Regions from separate parts of the Levilactobacillus yonginensis genome, predicted to be linked through region 2. Evidence: predicted binding sites of a transcription regulator. Region 2 holds the regulator's gene; the other holds the start of a gene.

Region 1 (7,785 bases), 840 kb from region 2:
CTCCGTGAAGACACCTACTGGTACTTGGAAGTCCAACACGGCTAACAAGTACTCACAAAAGATGGTTTTCAGTCAAAAGTCTGGTTTTAACCAATACCTTTATAAGAATGGTAAGAAAGTTAAGACATTAGTTTCTTATGCTAAATACAGTGTAGATGCTAAGACGCCGACGTTCTGGAAGATTTCATACACCCCTAAGGGTTCTAAGTCCTCCAAGACACTTTACCTGCGCTTCACTTCCGCTAAGAAGTTCAAGATTGTTAACAGCAAGAACAAGGTCGTTGCCGTTAAGGCCGGTGTTGCCCCAGCTGCTAAGTGGACTTTCACGAAGTAAGCTTTAAAATTCAAAATTAACTTGTGAGGGGTTTGGGACAAAAGTCTCAAACCTTTTTTGGCGTTCCGAACGTCTATCGGGGCTAATGCTCATTGACTAAATGTGGCTCACGCGCCTTTTTTGAGAATAGAGGATACAAATAGCGGCCACTCTCCAAGAAGGGTGGCCGCTATTCGTGAGTTGTCAGAGGTAAGCGTTAGTTCGTTGCGAGTTGCTGTGCCACTGGCTTAGCATCCTTGGTACCACGAGGATGGTAACCAATCAGCCGCATGGCGTTGAAGATGACGACTAGGATCGAAGCTTCGTGGACGAACATTCCACTGGCCATGTAGATGTAGCCGTAGACCAAGCCAATCAGCAGGAAGGCAACTGTTAAGATGGCAATCGTAATGTTTTCTTTGGTGTTGGCAGAAGTCTTTTTAGCTAAGCCAACAGCGTGGTTCAAAGCAGTGAAGCTTGATTGCATCAAGACGACGTCGGCCGTTTCGATAGCCACGTCAGTCCCACCGCCCATCGCGATACCCACACTAGCAGTGGCAAGGGAAGGACTATCGTTGATGCCATCACCAACGAAGGCAACGTTACGTCCCATATCTTGGAACTTCTTGACGAAGGTGACCTTGTCAGCTGGGAGTAAATCAGCGTGAACTTCGTCGATACTCAGAGATTCAGCAACGGCTTGAGCGGTGGCCTGGTTGTCACCAGTTAGCATTACCAGGTGCTTGATTCCTTGACGCTTGAGAGCAGCTAAGGCACCAGGAACTTCAGGACGAACGGTGTCAGCGACGCCTAAGATAAAGGCTAATTTTCCTTGGTAGCCAACCAGAACAGTGGATTGGCCATCATCTTGCATGTTGTGAAGATCGTTCAGTTGGTCTGCTGTCAAATCGATACCGTTATCGGTTAACAGGGCAGCGTTACCAACGAACAGCTGGTTGTCATGCCAGTTACCGACCATACCACGTCCCTTGATGGTTTCAGTTTCTAAGGTAGCAGCGTCGTCTTGTAAGTGAGCAGATAAGTGGGCCACAATTGCTTGAGCCAAGGGGTGGTCAGAGGTCTTTTCAATTTGAGCGACACCGGCTAAGACGGTTTTGTCATCGGTGTAGGTTTTCGTATCAGCCACCGTCATTTTACCAGTGGTTAAGGTTCCGGTCTTATCGAAGACGATAGTGTCAACTTTGGCTAAGCTCTCAACTACGTCCCCACCTTTGATGAGAATGCCATTCTTGGCACCGTTACCGATACCAGCCACATTGGAGACTGGTGCACCGATAACTAAGGCCCCAGGGCAGCCAAGTACCAGGACGGTGATGGCCAAACGAAGGTCACGGGAGAAGACGAAGACCAGGATAGCGATGATTAAAACAGCTGGTGTGTAGTATTGGGCGAATTTATCAATAAACTTTTCAGCGGGAGACTTGGTATCTTGTGCCTCTTCAACCAGTTCAATGATTTTAGAGAAGGTCGTTTCGTCACCGACCTGGGTGGCTTCGATCGTTAAGGTCCCACTCTCGACCATGGCGCCAGAGAAAACACCGTCGCCATCAGCCTTGTTGATCGGCCGAGATTCACCAGTGATGGAGGCTTCGTTAACGTAACCGGAGCCACTGACTACTTTACCGTCGACGGGAACCTGTCCACCGGCTTTGACGAGAACAACGTTACCTTCTTCTAGGTCATCGACGTCGACTTCTTCCAGGGAGCCGTCGTCTTGAACCAGTTCGGCAGTGGTGGGTGCCATTTCCGTCAGGGATTGAATGGCTCCACGGGTCTTTGCCAGCGTCTTCTGTTCTAGGTAGGAACCAAAGAGGAACAGGAAGGTGACAATGGCAGATTCTTCAAATTCACCAATCGCGAATGCCCCAATAACGGCGATTCCGACTAGCAGTTCGATACTGAAAACCTTGGCTTTCAGAGCGCTGATTGCTCGTAAGACAATTGGTGCTGCGGCAATCACGGAAGCAATGATCCAGGCAACATCAGTAATGTAGGGAACATGAGTGAACCAAGTGTTCAGAAAGCCGAGAATAATCAAGCCGGCTGACCAGAAGGTAATGGGATTAGTATGTGCGTAGATAAACCGTTGAAATTTCATGGGGAAGCATCCTTTCTTGGTGTCTGTTTAAGTTGTTCTATCCTTGTTGATGTCTTTATTATGCCGCGGAACCGGTGACATTAACTTGATGTGAATCAAGTTGGCGGAATTCTTTTAGTAAACGTGCGGATATACCAACTAGATTTGAATCATTGATTTAAATTATGCGTACTTCGGCGGCCGGAAAGGAGCTGGCTGCTCGATTCGAAGGATATCTTCAAAGTTACCCATGGCCGGTCTCACCAAGACTATCTGGTTATTTCAGCTAATAGTGATGAAGTGTAAATTGAATTCGTGGCTGCGTTATAAGTGTTGTAAGGTAGTAGCCTTTTTAACGTTTTCTTCAATAAATAGGTGGTTACTTTGATTTAAGAACGATTAAAAAAGGGCAACCAATCTGGCTGGTTCAGGCCGACGACAAAAAAATAGTGTTAGCACCTCGCAGTGTGCTAACATTATTTTTAAAGCGGATTAATCATCGTCGTCATCATCGTCTTCTTCATCCAGACCATCACGAGCATCGTTACCTAGCAAAGCTTGGAGTTCGCGAATAATGTGGTTGTTTGTCCCACGTAAGTCAGTTAAGAAGCTGGCCAAAGCGGGACGTTCTTCCTTCTCGGCCAACTTGATGGCCCGGTCAATGAATAAGTTATGGGTGTCGGCATCGTGGACTAACTCACCAATTTGTTCTTCAGCGGGCAAATACTTCTTGTCGCCGCCTTCTTGCAGCATGTTATAGTCATGAAATTCCTTAGTCGTGGTTGAGACGATTTCGCCTTCGTCTAAAAGCAATTCACCCAGTGCGTCGAACTGTTGACGGTAGGTGGCGATGTAGCCATTAAGGAGTTGGCGGACACTCACGGCCAGCGGCCCCTTAACAGACCAACGAACCTGATGGAACTTTACGATGGAAATATGCAGGTTGGCGAGAATGTGGTTGGTCATGGCACCAGCGGTGGGAACGTGGTGGTCGTGTTCAGTTTGGGCTTGTTCGGCAGCGTAACGGTCTTCAATAGTAGTAGTCATTGGGTGAACTTCCTTTCGGTGAGTGAGGGATTAGAGAGCTTTAACTTTGGAACTTTGAACAGCGTAGCCTAGGTCGGTGACGGTGTTTTCGAGGTCATCGGCAGATACGGCTGCGTCATCGAACTCGGCTTTAACCTTGCTAGCGTTGAACAGGACCTTGACGTTCTTCACGCCATCCTTTTTACTCAAAGCGCCTTCAATCTTAGTCATGCAAGATGGGCAGGTCAGCGCGTCTAATTTCATGGTTACTTTACTCATAATGAATACCTCCTAGGTTTTCGTTTGTCTTGATTACGTAAGTTAGTATACGGTCATCGGCGATAAAAGAACTTGACTCAAATCAAGTTCACCAATTTATTTGAGAAAATCGAAAATTGACGGCGACATCGGCAGCTAAGTCTTTGTGTTTCGCAATAAAGCTAAGTATGCGACAATGGGTGCAGAGTGAAAATTAAGTGAGGGACTTATAAATGGGAAAAACAAAAAAAGAAGTGAGTATGGCCGGTATCGTGTCGGCAACCCTTCTATTAAATGCTGCGGCGGCGTGTATGTGGCCGTTAACGACGGTCTATATGCATAATCAACTCCATCAAAGTCTGACGCTGGCGGGGATTGCTTTGCTGGGGATGTCGTTGTGCATGATTCTTGGTAATTGGCTGGGGGGGCGGATGTTTGATCGCTGGTCGCCATTTTGGTCGGCCATTGTGGGAACCCTCTGTTCCTTCGTACCAATGGTGACGTTGATCTTTGCCCATGGCTGGCCGGTCTTCGGAATCATGTTACTTTTTATTGGGTTGGGTGACGGTATTGTGATGACCGTGGTCAACTCATTTGCGGCGACTGTGAAGTCAGTTGAAAGTCGGAAGGTTTTCAATTACCTCTACATTGGAATGAACTTAGGGGTCGTTGTTGGTACCCTGATGGTAGGGGTCCTGATGGCCCATGGGGTCACGCTAGTCTTTATCGTGGCGGGGCTGAGTTATCTGGCGCTCTTGCTAATCTTCTTATTTGATTTCCGGGCGGACATTGAGCAGAGGAGCTTCGAACATAGCCGCGGTCCAGCTAAGCCAGCACAACTGAATTTAATTTGGCTAATTGCCTTTCTAGTCTTCTGTCTCTATATGAGCTACTCCTTGTGGGAAAGCGTGATTTCAGTTCATATGACGGGGCTAGGAATTTCATTTGAAAAGTACAGTCTCCTCTGGACGTTGAACGGGCTAATGATCGTCTTTGGTCAACCCATCGTCAATCGGTTGGCGGCGCGCTTCCAGTTGAGCTCGCAGATTTGGGTAGGGACGTTGATTTTTATTTTGTCTTTCCTACTATTGGTGTTTGCTAAGAGTTATGCCATGTTTGTCTTGACCATGGTGATCCTAACGTTCGGTGAGATGACCGGGTTCCCAGGAATTCCTGCGTGGATCGATGGCCTAGCTGGCGATAACGATAAGGGTAAATTTCAGGGTATCTACAACATGGCCATTTCGTTTGGTCGGGCAGTGGGTCCTTTGTACGGTGGTTTGATTATTGAATATGGTAGCTATCAATCTCTGTTCTGGTCAGTAACGGGTTTGATGTTGCTAGCATTGGCTGGCGTGATGGGCCGCAACCGACTGAATCGTAGGAGAGGGTAACACCTTTAAATAGCAGTGTGATTGGCTTTTGCTGAACCTTTAGGGGGACAGTAAAAGCCTTTTTTGGTGGTGTAAGCTCGGCATAAACCGTTGTGGGCCGGGAAGTGCGGACTTAAAACAATTTTCTTTGGCATCCAGAAGAATAATTTGGCTAGTGAGAAGGTCGACTTTGTGAATTGGTATACCTATAACGGGGAACACGGGTATACCACTTTCTCGAAATGAAAACGGGGCCTTCATAATTGCGTGATAATGAGAAAACTCTAATGATATTCCGCCCGGTTACAGTTTAAATGGGTAAATTCAACCGTGTACAATTGAACGACATCCCTTAATATTTTATTTGGTTACTTTACAAACGAGCTAATGGCCCTTCACAAAGGGGTTTGGCAGGCCTAGTCTTATGCGAAAACCCATAATGAAGTTTGTGTATTATGTAATTAATACGAGCGGTTCATTAAAAAATCTTTTGTAAAAATGTTCGCATGCAACGTTTTCAGGAAAAACGACCAAATCCAGTGTCACTAAAGGGGAAAGCGCTTCCAATCACGTGATAATTGACTTCCTTTTTTGAAAAAAATTCGACGAAATTCCATGAAAGCCTTGCCAATTTCATGTGAAAGGTATAGCATAATAGTCGTAGTTAAATAACTTACAAGGAAGTGTTTTTACATGCAAATTGCCGTTATTAAAGAGCAAAAGGAAGGCGAAGGCCGTGTGGCCGCAACACCTGAAAATGTTCGCAAGATGGTAGAAGCAGGTAATGAAGTACTGGTTGAAAAAGACGCTGGTATCGGTGCTGGTTTCAGTAACGATGAATTCGTCGAAGCCGGTGGGAAACTCGTTAGCCATGCTGAGGGTTGGAAAGCTGACCTGATCATCAAGGTTAAGGAACCAGATCCAGAAGAATACCAATACTTCTCCAAGGGCAAGATTGTTTGGGGCTTTCAACATTTAGCTTCATCTAAGCCTACTGTAGAAGCAATGATGAAGGCTGGTACGACCGCAATTGGTGGCGAAACTATCGTTGAAGATGGCAAGCTGGCATTGCTTTCCCCTATGAGTCAAATCGCAGGGCGTCGTTCAGTTATCATGGGTGCTTACTACTTGGAAGCACAACACCAAGGTGAAGGTATCTTACTTCCAGGTATCCCTGTTCCTGGTATCCATGCTGGTAACGTTGTAATCTTTGGTGGTGGTAACGCTGCTATTGGTGCCGCAGATATGGCTTTAGGTTTGGGTTGCTCCGTTGTTATCATTGAATTGAATGATGACCGGATCAAGGAACTCGAAACGAAGTTTGCTGGCAAGAACGTGCGTGTTGTTAAGTCCAACGAAGAAAACTTGGCTAAGGAAATCAAGGATGCTGATATCTTTGTATCAACTATTCTTATTCCTGGTTCTCGTCCACCGAAGTTGGTCAAGGAATACATGGTTAAGTCAATGAAGAAGGGCTCCGTTATCGCCGATGTTGCCATCGACCAAGGTGGGACCGTTGAAACGATTGACAAGCCTACGACTATTGACGACCCTGTATTCATCAAAGACGGCGTTATTCACTATGCTGTTCCTAACCAACCAGGTGCTGTTCCACGTACCGCTACGATGGCACTTGCTGCAGGGAACTTGAAGTACTTATTGGAAATCGCTGACAAGGGCATCGATGATGCTATCAAGTCCGATCCAGCCTTAGCTTCAGGGGTTAACCTGTACGAAGGTAAAGTTACTAATGAAGGTTTGGCTAAGTCACTCGACTTACCATACACTGAATTACAAAACGCTTAATAATCGCTTATCTTACTTAGGTTTCAAAACTTAAAAGTTTGAGTTTCAAACACAATTGAGGAGTGAAAATAATGGCTGCAAATGATGTAGTATTAAAGACGAACGATCTGCTCAACATTCAAGATATTGAAGAAGCAAGAAGTATTGTTTCGAAGTATGCTCGGAGAACCCCATTGGTTAAGTCCATGTTCCTGAGTAACAACGTTGTTGGTGGGGATGTTTACCTCAAATTGGAAAACATGCAATTAACCGGTTCTTTCAAGTTCCGTGGTGCTAACAACAAGATCAACCACTTGACCGACGCTGAAAAGGCTCGTGGTGTTATCACTGCTTCTGCTGGTAACCATGCTCAAGGTGTTGCCTTGACCAGTAAGTTACTTGGCATTGACGCAACTGTTGTTATGCCTGACGAAGCTCCACAAATGAAGCGTGACGCAACTGCCGGCTACGGTGCCGAAGTTGATATTCACGGTGCATTGTTCGACGATGCTCACAAGTGGATGGCAGAACGTGGTAAAAAAGAAGGCAAGACCATTGTCGACCCATTCAACGACAAGTACGTTATGGCTGGACAAGGGACTATCGGCCTTGAAATCCTTGATGACCTATGGGATGTTGACACTGTCATCGTACCATGTGGTGGTGGGGGCTTAATCGGTGGTGTTGCTACCGCTTTGAAGTCATTCAACCCATCAATCCACGTTGTCGGTGTACAATCCGAAAACGTTCATGGTATGAAGGCATCTATTGACGCTGGTAAGATCGTTACCCACCATAAAGACTTAACTCTTGCTGATGGTACCGATGTTTCCACCCCTGGTGACATTACGTTCCCAGTTGTTTCAAACTTGGTTGACGAAATTGTCTTAGTTTCTGAAGAAGACATTGCTAAGGCTATGAAGGACTTACTG
Region 2 (7,785 bases):
ACAATTTACCCTTGATCCCGGTTAATCATATGGCGGGACACATCTATGCGGCCCGTTACGTGGAACCAATTGAATTTCCAGCTATGGCGCTGTTAGTTTCAGGAGGGCATACCGAGCTGGTTTACATGCCAGCTGAAAATGAATTTGAAATCATCGGTGAAACGCGGGATGACGCTGCCGGTGAAGCTTATGACAAAGTCGGCCGGGTCATGGGGGTTAACTACCCAGCTGGTAAGACGGTTGATGAGTGGGCCCACCAAGGCCACGATACGTTCAAGTTTCCCCGGGCAATGGAAAAGGACGACAACTTCGACTTTAGTTTTAGTGGGTTGAAGAGTGCTTTCATCAACACCACGCACCATGCTGATCAGATTGGCGAAACCCTGAATAAGCAGGATTTGTCCGCTAGTTTCCAACAGGCGGTCGTTGATGTTTTAGCTGAGAAGACCCAGCGGGCACTGGCTGATTATCCCGTTAAGCAATTGATCTTGGCTGGTGGTGTGGCTGCCAATCAGGGGCTGCGTGAACGTTTGGAACGTGATTTATCCAGCAATCCTACGACTCATCTAGTTAAAGCTCCCCTCAAGTTGTGTGGCGATAATGCTGCCATGATTGGGGCGTTTGCCTACGTGGCGTTTAAGCACGGCGTCTTTACTGACGCAACGTTGAATGCTGATCCTAGTTTGGAATTCGACTGGGTGGCTGATCCCGTTAAATAGTTTAAAGATTGAAAGTCTTTGTGTTGCGGTTAAGCCAGATATAACGCTAATATTACCCGGTAAGCCAGGCAATTCAGTGTGTCTTTCCACCTTACCGGCCACCAGCTCGCACAGATTTCCTTTGCCAACTAAAAATTGTGAATTTACTATCAAGTAGCTCGTAAAGAATGGTATTCGCAAGACCTTCTGCTGTTTATTAGGATAAATTGCAATCAGAGACGGCGGAATCGCTAGCCTGCGGGGTGCGATTACATGAACTTGACGGTATCAGTGCTCGCTAATACTGGATTAGGGCAGATGATTTATCTTTCAACGCCTAGTTAAAAGAATACAATGGTATCAGAAAAGGACGGTCACATTTAATGCGACCGTCCTTTTTGCTGTGCGTTATTGTTAGGATTAGTTGTGCTTACCGATAATGAAGGCATACCCACTATCCATATTTGAGCCACTATAGGTAGTCCGATACGTACTATCAACGATGTTAAGGCCAATTTGGTAGTTTTTTGAGAGGTGTTTTAACTTGTTGGTCGTGTACCCGTAGGAAGCTAAAATTGCTTTTACTTTCTTGATGCGTGTCTTTACGGGTGTATTTTTACTGGCATTCAGGTAAGCAATTATTTTTGGGAATTTAACGACGGTATACTTGGTCAAATCAGGTTTGACAGAATATGGTGACGGAGCAATGTCGGGGAAGTAACTCGCATTAGTTACTGCAGCAATGTTTGTCATGTTAAGCGTTACTTTGTTATTCGGAAACAGCTTGATGATTTCACGAGTTATTTTTTGAGATGGCGATTTTTTGAGATAACTAAGGTAGTCACCATTGTTTACAAAGAAGTCTAAGAGCACATAATTTGATCTAAGCTCCTCCTTGCCGAATCCTAATTCTAAGTTACCATGCCAAACGTATCCCGAGACTAGGTCATTATGCTTTTTGTTGTGCCCAGTGACGTAAGTGTACTTAGCGGTGGTCTTGCCGTGCTTTAGTATTTCGCTACCACGGCCATACCAAGAGTTGTTGGGGTAGTCTTTCAAATAAAACTTTACCTTGGTATGTTTAGCATTCCAGACTGCAATCGACTTCTTTGGATATTTAGCACGATTAATGGTTGTTTTTTGCCAAAATGATTGTTTTTGAATCGAATATTTAGTCTTAGCTGATCCAGATTGTGATAGACCAAATATTGCGATAATGGCAATGAGTCCAGCTATTAGCAACTTTTTCATGGTATTGTCCCCCTAATTTTTAGTTCCCCGGAATCGATGTTCAATGAATTATATCATGTTTAAGAAGGCGGTTTCTAAAATTGTCAGCTATTATTAGATAAAAAATGGGGAGGAAACAAGAAGGGGTTAACCACTCGCCGGCTCCGGTAGAATTGGAAATTAAAAAAGGACCCGAGATGGTTGTCTCAGGCCCTAATGCTATCTGGTTTAAACTAAATCGCGTTAATTCTCAAATTCCTCTAACGCCAGGCTTTTTTCAGTCCAGTCAGTCTCGGTATTGTCGAGTTCTGTCGTAATTCGGGTCAAATCAGCTTGAAGATCACCGAGTTTGCCGGCGTCGTTAAAGTTTTCCGGTGCACTCATTTCGGTTTCAACTGCGGTCTTTTGCTTTTCTAAATCGCCGAGTCTTTCTTCAAGCGCGTCTACTTGCCGGCTTAATTTCCGTTTGGCTTTTTGCTGTTCCTTCTGTTGTTGATAGTCGACCTGCGTTTGCTTGGGAGCTGTGACCGTTGGGTGAGCAGCCTCTGCTTCAGCTGCTTCTTTGGCAGCATAGGCATCTTGCTCAGCCTTCTTAGATACGTAGTAATCGTAGTCACCCAAGTAACGCGTAGTGCCCGTCGGTGCTAGCTCAACGACTTGCGTGGCTACTTGGTTGATGAAGTACCGGTCGTGGGAAACGAAAAGAATGGTGCCGTCAAACTCGTTCAGGGCGGTTTCTAACACTTCACGACTATCGATGTCTAAATGGTTCGTTGGTTCGTCCAACATTAAGAAGTTGTCGTGGCGCAGGGCCAGTTTCGTTAAAAGGAGCCGGGCCCGTTCCCCACCACTAAGGCTGTGGACAGATTTGTCGACGTCACTTCCAGTAAAGAGAAAGCTGCCTAGAATCGAACGAATATCGCCCTCCGGTGTAGTGGGATGATCGTCCCAAAGCTCATGCAAAACGGTTTTCTTATCGTGGAGTGTCGCTTGATCTTGGTCGTAGTAGCCGGCATCCACACCGGTACCAAAGATGATTTGGCCCTGAATAGCCGGGATTCGACCGAGAATCGTTTTCAAGAGAGTTGATTTTCCAATCCCGTTGGGACCAACAATGGCAACAGCCTGATGTTTCTTAATATCTAGGTTAACGGGCTGACAGAGAATCTGATCATCGTATCCAACTGCACCATTAACGACGTCCAGGACCACGTTACCACTCTGTCGGTGGGGCTTAAAGGTGAACCGGGCAACTTTTTCGTCACCCTCAGGCTTATCCATCTTGTCCATTTTTTCCAACTGTTTCCGGCGAGCCTGGGCTCGTTTGGTTGTGGAAGCGCGAACGATATTTTTATTCACAAAGTCCTCAAGTTTGCCGATTTCAGCTTGTTGCTTGTCGTATTCCTTCCATTCCTGGCGGAGCCGTTCGGCCTTTGATGAAATGTAATGGGAGTAGTTACCAGGGTAGTGAACCAAGCCCCCGTGTGCCATATCGTAGACGTCGTTGACTACGTGGTCCAGGAAGTACCGGTCATGAGAAACAACCAGGATAGCGCCCGGATACCCCTGCAGGTAGCCTTCCAACCAGGTTAAGGTTTCAACGTCCAAGTGGTTGGTGGGTTCATCGAGGATTAAGAGGTCGGGGCGTTCCAATAGGAGTTTCGCCAGGGCAAGCTGAGTTCGCTGACCACCGGATAGTTCATTGATGGGTTTGTCATAGTATTCCTCACCAAATTCAAATCCATGCAATACGCCGCGAATTTCGGCCTGATAGCCGTAACCATTTTGGTCGCTGAAGTCTTGTTGTAATTGATCATAAGTGGCACTGACCTGTTGAAAGCGTTCTTCGTCCGCAATGACGGTGGGGTCACTCATATCGACTTCTAATTCGTGAATCCGATTTTCCATGGCACGGAGTTTTGCGAAGACGCTCAGCATTTCGTTCCAAACGGTTTTGGTGGAGGCCAGGCCAGCATTTTGTGCTTGATAGCCCATTGTCAGGCCACGCTTGGTGGTGATCTGGCCAACGTCAGGCCGGGTTTCTCCGGCAATCATCTTGAGCAGAGTCGACTTACCCGCGCCGTTACGGCCAACGAGAGCGACTCGACCGTGTTCAGGGACATCCATACTGACATTCTCAAATAAAACGGTGGCACCAAACCGACGCGTCACTTGTTGCACTTGTAATAGAATCACGTTGAACCAACCTCCTTATGTTCGAAAATTCAATTTTAATTTTTTTGGAAGGGATGCCAGCGGGGAATTACCACTGCTGGTAAATTTAATGACGGCTGAAGACTTGAGTCCCTTAATTAGTTATGGCAAGTTTATTAAAGTTAGTGAAGAATTTAGATGTGACAAGTTGAGACTTGATCAAGCGCTTTTTGGTGAGTAATTGCGAACCGTAATCAGCGAGTAAACCGCGATGGGACGCTACCAGCCGTGGGGGCTAAGCACAATGGTTACCAATACAATCTATTTTATCATATTCTGACTCTAGACCGAAATTTGTAAAAAATTGTGAAAAATATTTGCAATTTGTTTCACAAGACGAGTGGTTATGCTATAATCTTTAAGAAAGTTAATTTCACAATCGGATTGTATTTAAAGTGTATGTTGTCATTTACGGAGTGACAACGAGTGCTATTGATTAGGAGGGCCCTCATTTGACAGACCAAAAGATTCCCCGCGCAACAGCTAAACGGTTACCAATTTACTACCGTTACCTGAATATTTTGCTGGACGCGGACAAGACACGTGTTTCATCGACCGAGCTATCAGAGGCCGTTAAAGTTGATTCTGCAACTATTCGGCGTGATTTTTCCTACTTCGGTGCCCTAGGTAAACGAGGTTACGGATATGATGTCGAAAGTTTATTGAAGTTTTTCAAGAAGATCTTGAACCAAGATCGCTTGACCAACGTTGCCTTGATCGGTGTTGGTAACTTGGGTCACGCGTTGTTGAATTTCAACTTTCACCAAGACAGTAATGTTCGGATCAGTGCAGCTTTTGACGTGAATGAAGACATCGCAAACACCATTCAGAGTGGGGTACCGATCTATCCTATGACTGATTTACGAACGCAGCTGGAAGAACAACAGATTGAAGTGGCAATTTTGACCGTGCCATCACCCGTTGCACAAGAGGTAACGAACAACGCCATTGCTGGTGGTATCAAGGGTATCTTGAACTTCACACCACTGCGGATCACGGTGCCAAAAAACATTCGGGTACAAAACGTTGATTTGACCAACGAGTTGCAAACGTTGATCTATTTCTTGGAACATTATAACGATAAAAACTAAGCAACGCGTATTGCAATGCGTCACTTAGGTGAGGGGAAGCCGTGATAAAATCATGGCTTCTTTTTTTGCGTTGACGAAGAATTGAAAGCTTTGAAGGCTAGTCAAACCTGCTGTAGCAATCGTGCTAGCACCTAAATTAGGAAACGGAGTGGGTCATTTAATCAGCTATGGTGGCATAGGCCCCATAACAGGCGGAATCTCTGATCGTCGTAGTGCGAAGAGATTTGGTCGTAGCAATGTTGCTAATGCTGGGCTGACACCAGTAGTTTATTTTTCAGCCTTCAGCCCCAAACAAAGGTCAACGGCTATCAAATATTTAATTTTTCGCGAGCTTTCATGGGTGCTAAGGCATTTCCGGAAACGGTTGCAAAATAGTTTGTCAAATTCCTTGATTTTTAGCGAAAAAAACCATATATTAGATATTGTGATTAGCACTTATGTTAGTCAAGTGCTAACAGTGCTAAAAAGTAAGTTTATTGGAGGGATTCAAGTGTTAAAACCATTAGGAGACCGCGTCATTTTGGATCAACCACAAGAAGAAGAAACCACGGTTGGTGGCATTGTTTTGGCAAGTAATGCGCAGGAAAAGCCTTCAACGGCAAACGTTGTTGCTGTTGGTGATGGCCGTGTGTTAGACAATGGCGATAAGGTAGCCCCAACTGTTAAAGTTGGCGACAAGGTATTGTTCGACAAGTATGCCGGCACGGAAGTTAAGTACCAAGACTCGACGTACCTTGTTTTACACGAAAAGGACTTAGTTGCAGTTGTTGACTAACCTTTCCCACTGATACAGAGCGTAATTAAAAAATTTAGTATGAGGTGAATTAGAATAATGGCTAAAGAATTAAAGTTCTCTGAAGACGCACGTAGCAAGATGCTTGCTGGTGTAGATAAGTTGGCGAACACCGTTAAGACCACCTTAGGACCTAAGGGTCGTAACGTTGTTTTGGAACAAAGCTACGGTAACCCAACCATCACTAACGATGGTGTGACGATTGCTAAGTCCATTGAATTAGACGACCATTTCGAAAACATGGGTGCCAAATTGGTTTCCGAAGTTGCTTCCAAGACCAACGATATCGCTGGTGATGGGACTACGACTGCGACTGTTTTGACGCAAGCCATCGTTAACGAAGGTATGAAGAACGTCACTGCTGGTGCCAACCCTGTTGGTATCCGTCGTGGGATTGAAAAGGCAACAAACGCTGCCGTTGAATCTCTGCACAAGATGTCTATCGACGTTAAAACGAAGGAAGATATCGCCCAAATCGCTTCTATTTCTTCAGCAAGCAAGGAAACTGGTTCCTTAATTGCTGACGCTATGGAAAAGGTTGGGAACGATGGGGTTATTACGATTGAAGAATCCCGTGGTGTTGATACCAGCTTAGACGTTGTTGAAGGGATGCAGTTTGATCGTGGGTACATGTCACAATACATGGTTACCGACAACGATAAGATGGAAGCTAACCTCGACAACCCATACATCTTGATTACTGACAAGAAGATTGCCAACATTCAAGATATCTTGCCTGTTTTACAAGCCGTTGTTGAACAAAGTCGTTCACTCTTGATCATCGCCGATGACATCACTGGTGAAGCTTTGCCTACGTTGGTTCTGAACAAGATGCGGGGAACGTTCAACGTCGTTGCTGCTAAGGCTCCTGGCTTTGGTGACCGTCGTAAGGCAACCTTGCAAGATATCGCTATCCTGACTGGTGGGACTGTCATCACCGATGACCTGGGTCTTAACTTGAAGGACACAACCATTGACCAATTAGGTCAAGCTCAAAAGGTTAACGTTACCAAGGACTCAACGACTATCGTTGAAGGTGCTGGTTCTAAGGATCAAATCGCTGAACGAGTTGCTGAAATCAAGGGTCAGATCGATGAAACCTCTTCTGACTTTGACAAGGACAAGCTCAAGGAACGTTTGGCTAAGTTAGCCGGCGGGGTTGCTGTTGTTCGTGTTGGTGCCGCAACTGAAACGGAATTGAAGGAACGGAAGTACCGGATTGAAGATGCTTTGAACGCTACCCGTGCCGCCGTTGAAGAAGGCTTTGTTGCTGGTGGTGGTACTGCCTTGATCAATGTTATTGGAGACGTTGCGAAGGTTGAAGCCGAAGGTGACGAGTTAACTGGTGTTAACATTGTTCTGCGTGCCTTGGAAGAACCAGTTCGTCAAATCGCTCAAAACGCTGGGGTCGAAGGCTCCGTTGTGGTTGAACATTTGAAGGGCGAAAAGCCAGGCGTTGGGTACAACGCTGCTGATAACAAGTACGAAGACATGGTTAAGGCTGGTATTACCGACCCAACCAAGGTTACCCGTTCTGCTCTGCAAAACGCTGCCTCCGTTTCCGCATTGTTGTTGACGACTGAAGCTGTGGTTGCTGAAAAGCCAGAAGACCATCCAGCACCAGCTGCACCAGCTGCTAACCCAGGTATGGGCGGCATGATGTAAGCTTCATCAATTTATTGATAATGAAGGCGTCGATCCGTTGTGGGTCGGCGTTTTTTGTATTGGCGTACCGATGATGCGTTTGGTAGCCACCTCT

The links. Region 2 encodes Rex, which represses fermentation and respiration genes when NADH is low (regulators of the CRP and FNR family bind a similar motif). Its sites were predicted from a motif close to TTGTGAANTANTTCACAA; they were not measured.
Region 1: ald (alanine dehydrogenase) is a predicted target of Rex. The motif match lies at 5,730-5,747, and genes of this name have one in related genera.

The regions. Positions count from the first base shown of each region.
Region 1 covers NZ_OZ061549.1:1,844,040-1,851,824, forward strand. Annotated here, with positions in the region: gene AB3Y94_RS08720 (Ig-like domain-containing protein) at 1-334, shown strand, start outside; gene AB3Y94_RS08725 (heavy metal translocating P-type ATPase) at 531-2,432, opposite strand; gene AB3Y94_RS08730 (DNA starvation/stationary phase protection protein) at 2,904-3,458, opposite strand; gene AB3Y94_RS08735 (heavy-metal-associated domain-containing protein) at 3,489-3,716, opposite strand; gene AB3Y94_RS08740 (MDR family MFS transporter) at 3,929-5,089, shown strand; gene ald (alanine dehydrogenase) at 5,762-6,874, shown strand; gene tdcB (bifunctional threonine ammonia-lyase/L-serine ammonia-lyase TdcB) at 6,946-7,785, shown strand, end outside.
Region 2 covers NZ_OZ061549.1:1,002,122-1,009,906, reverse strand. Annotated here, with positions in the region: gene tsaD (tRNA (adenosine(37)-N6)-threonylcarbamoyltransferase complex transferase subunit TsaD) at 1-719, shown strand, start outside; gene AB3Y94_RS04980 (hypothetical protein) at 1,119-1,949, opposite strand; gene AB3Y94_RS04975 (ABC-F family ATP-binding cassette domain-containing protein) at 2,172-4,124, opposite strand; gene AB3Y94_RS04970 (redox-sensing transcriptional repressor Rex) at 4,595-5,233, shown strand; gene groES (co-chaperone GroES) at 5,724-6,008, shown strand; gene groL (chaperonin GroEL) at 6,066-7,691, shown strand.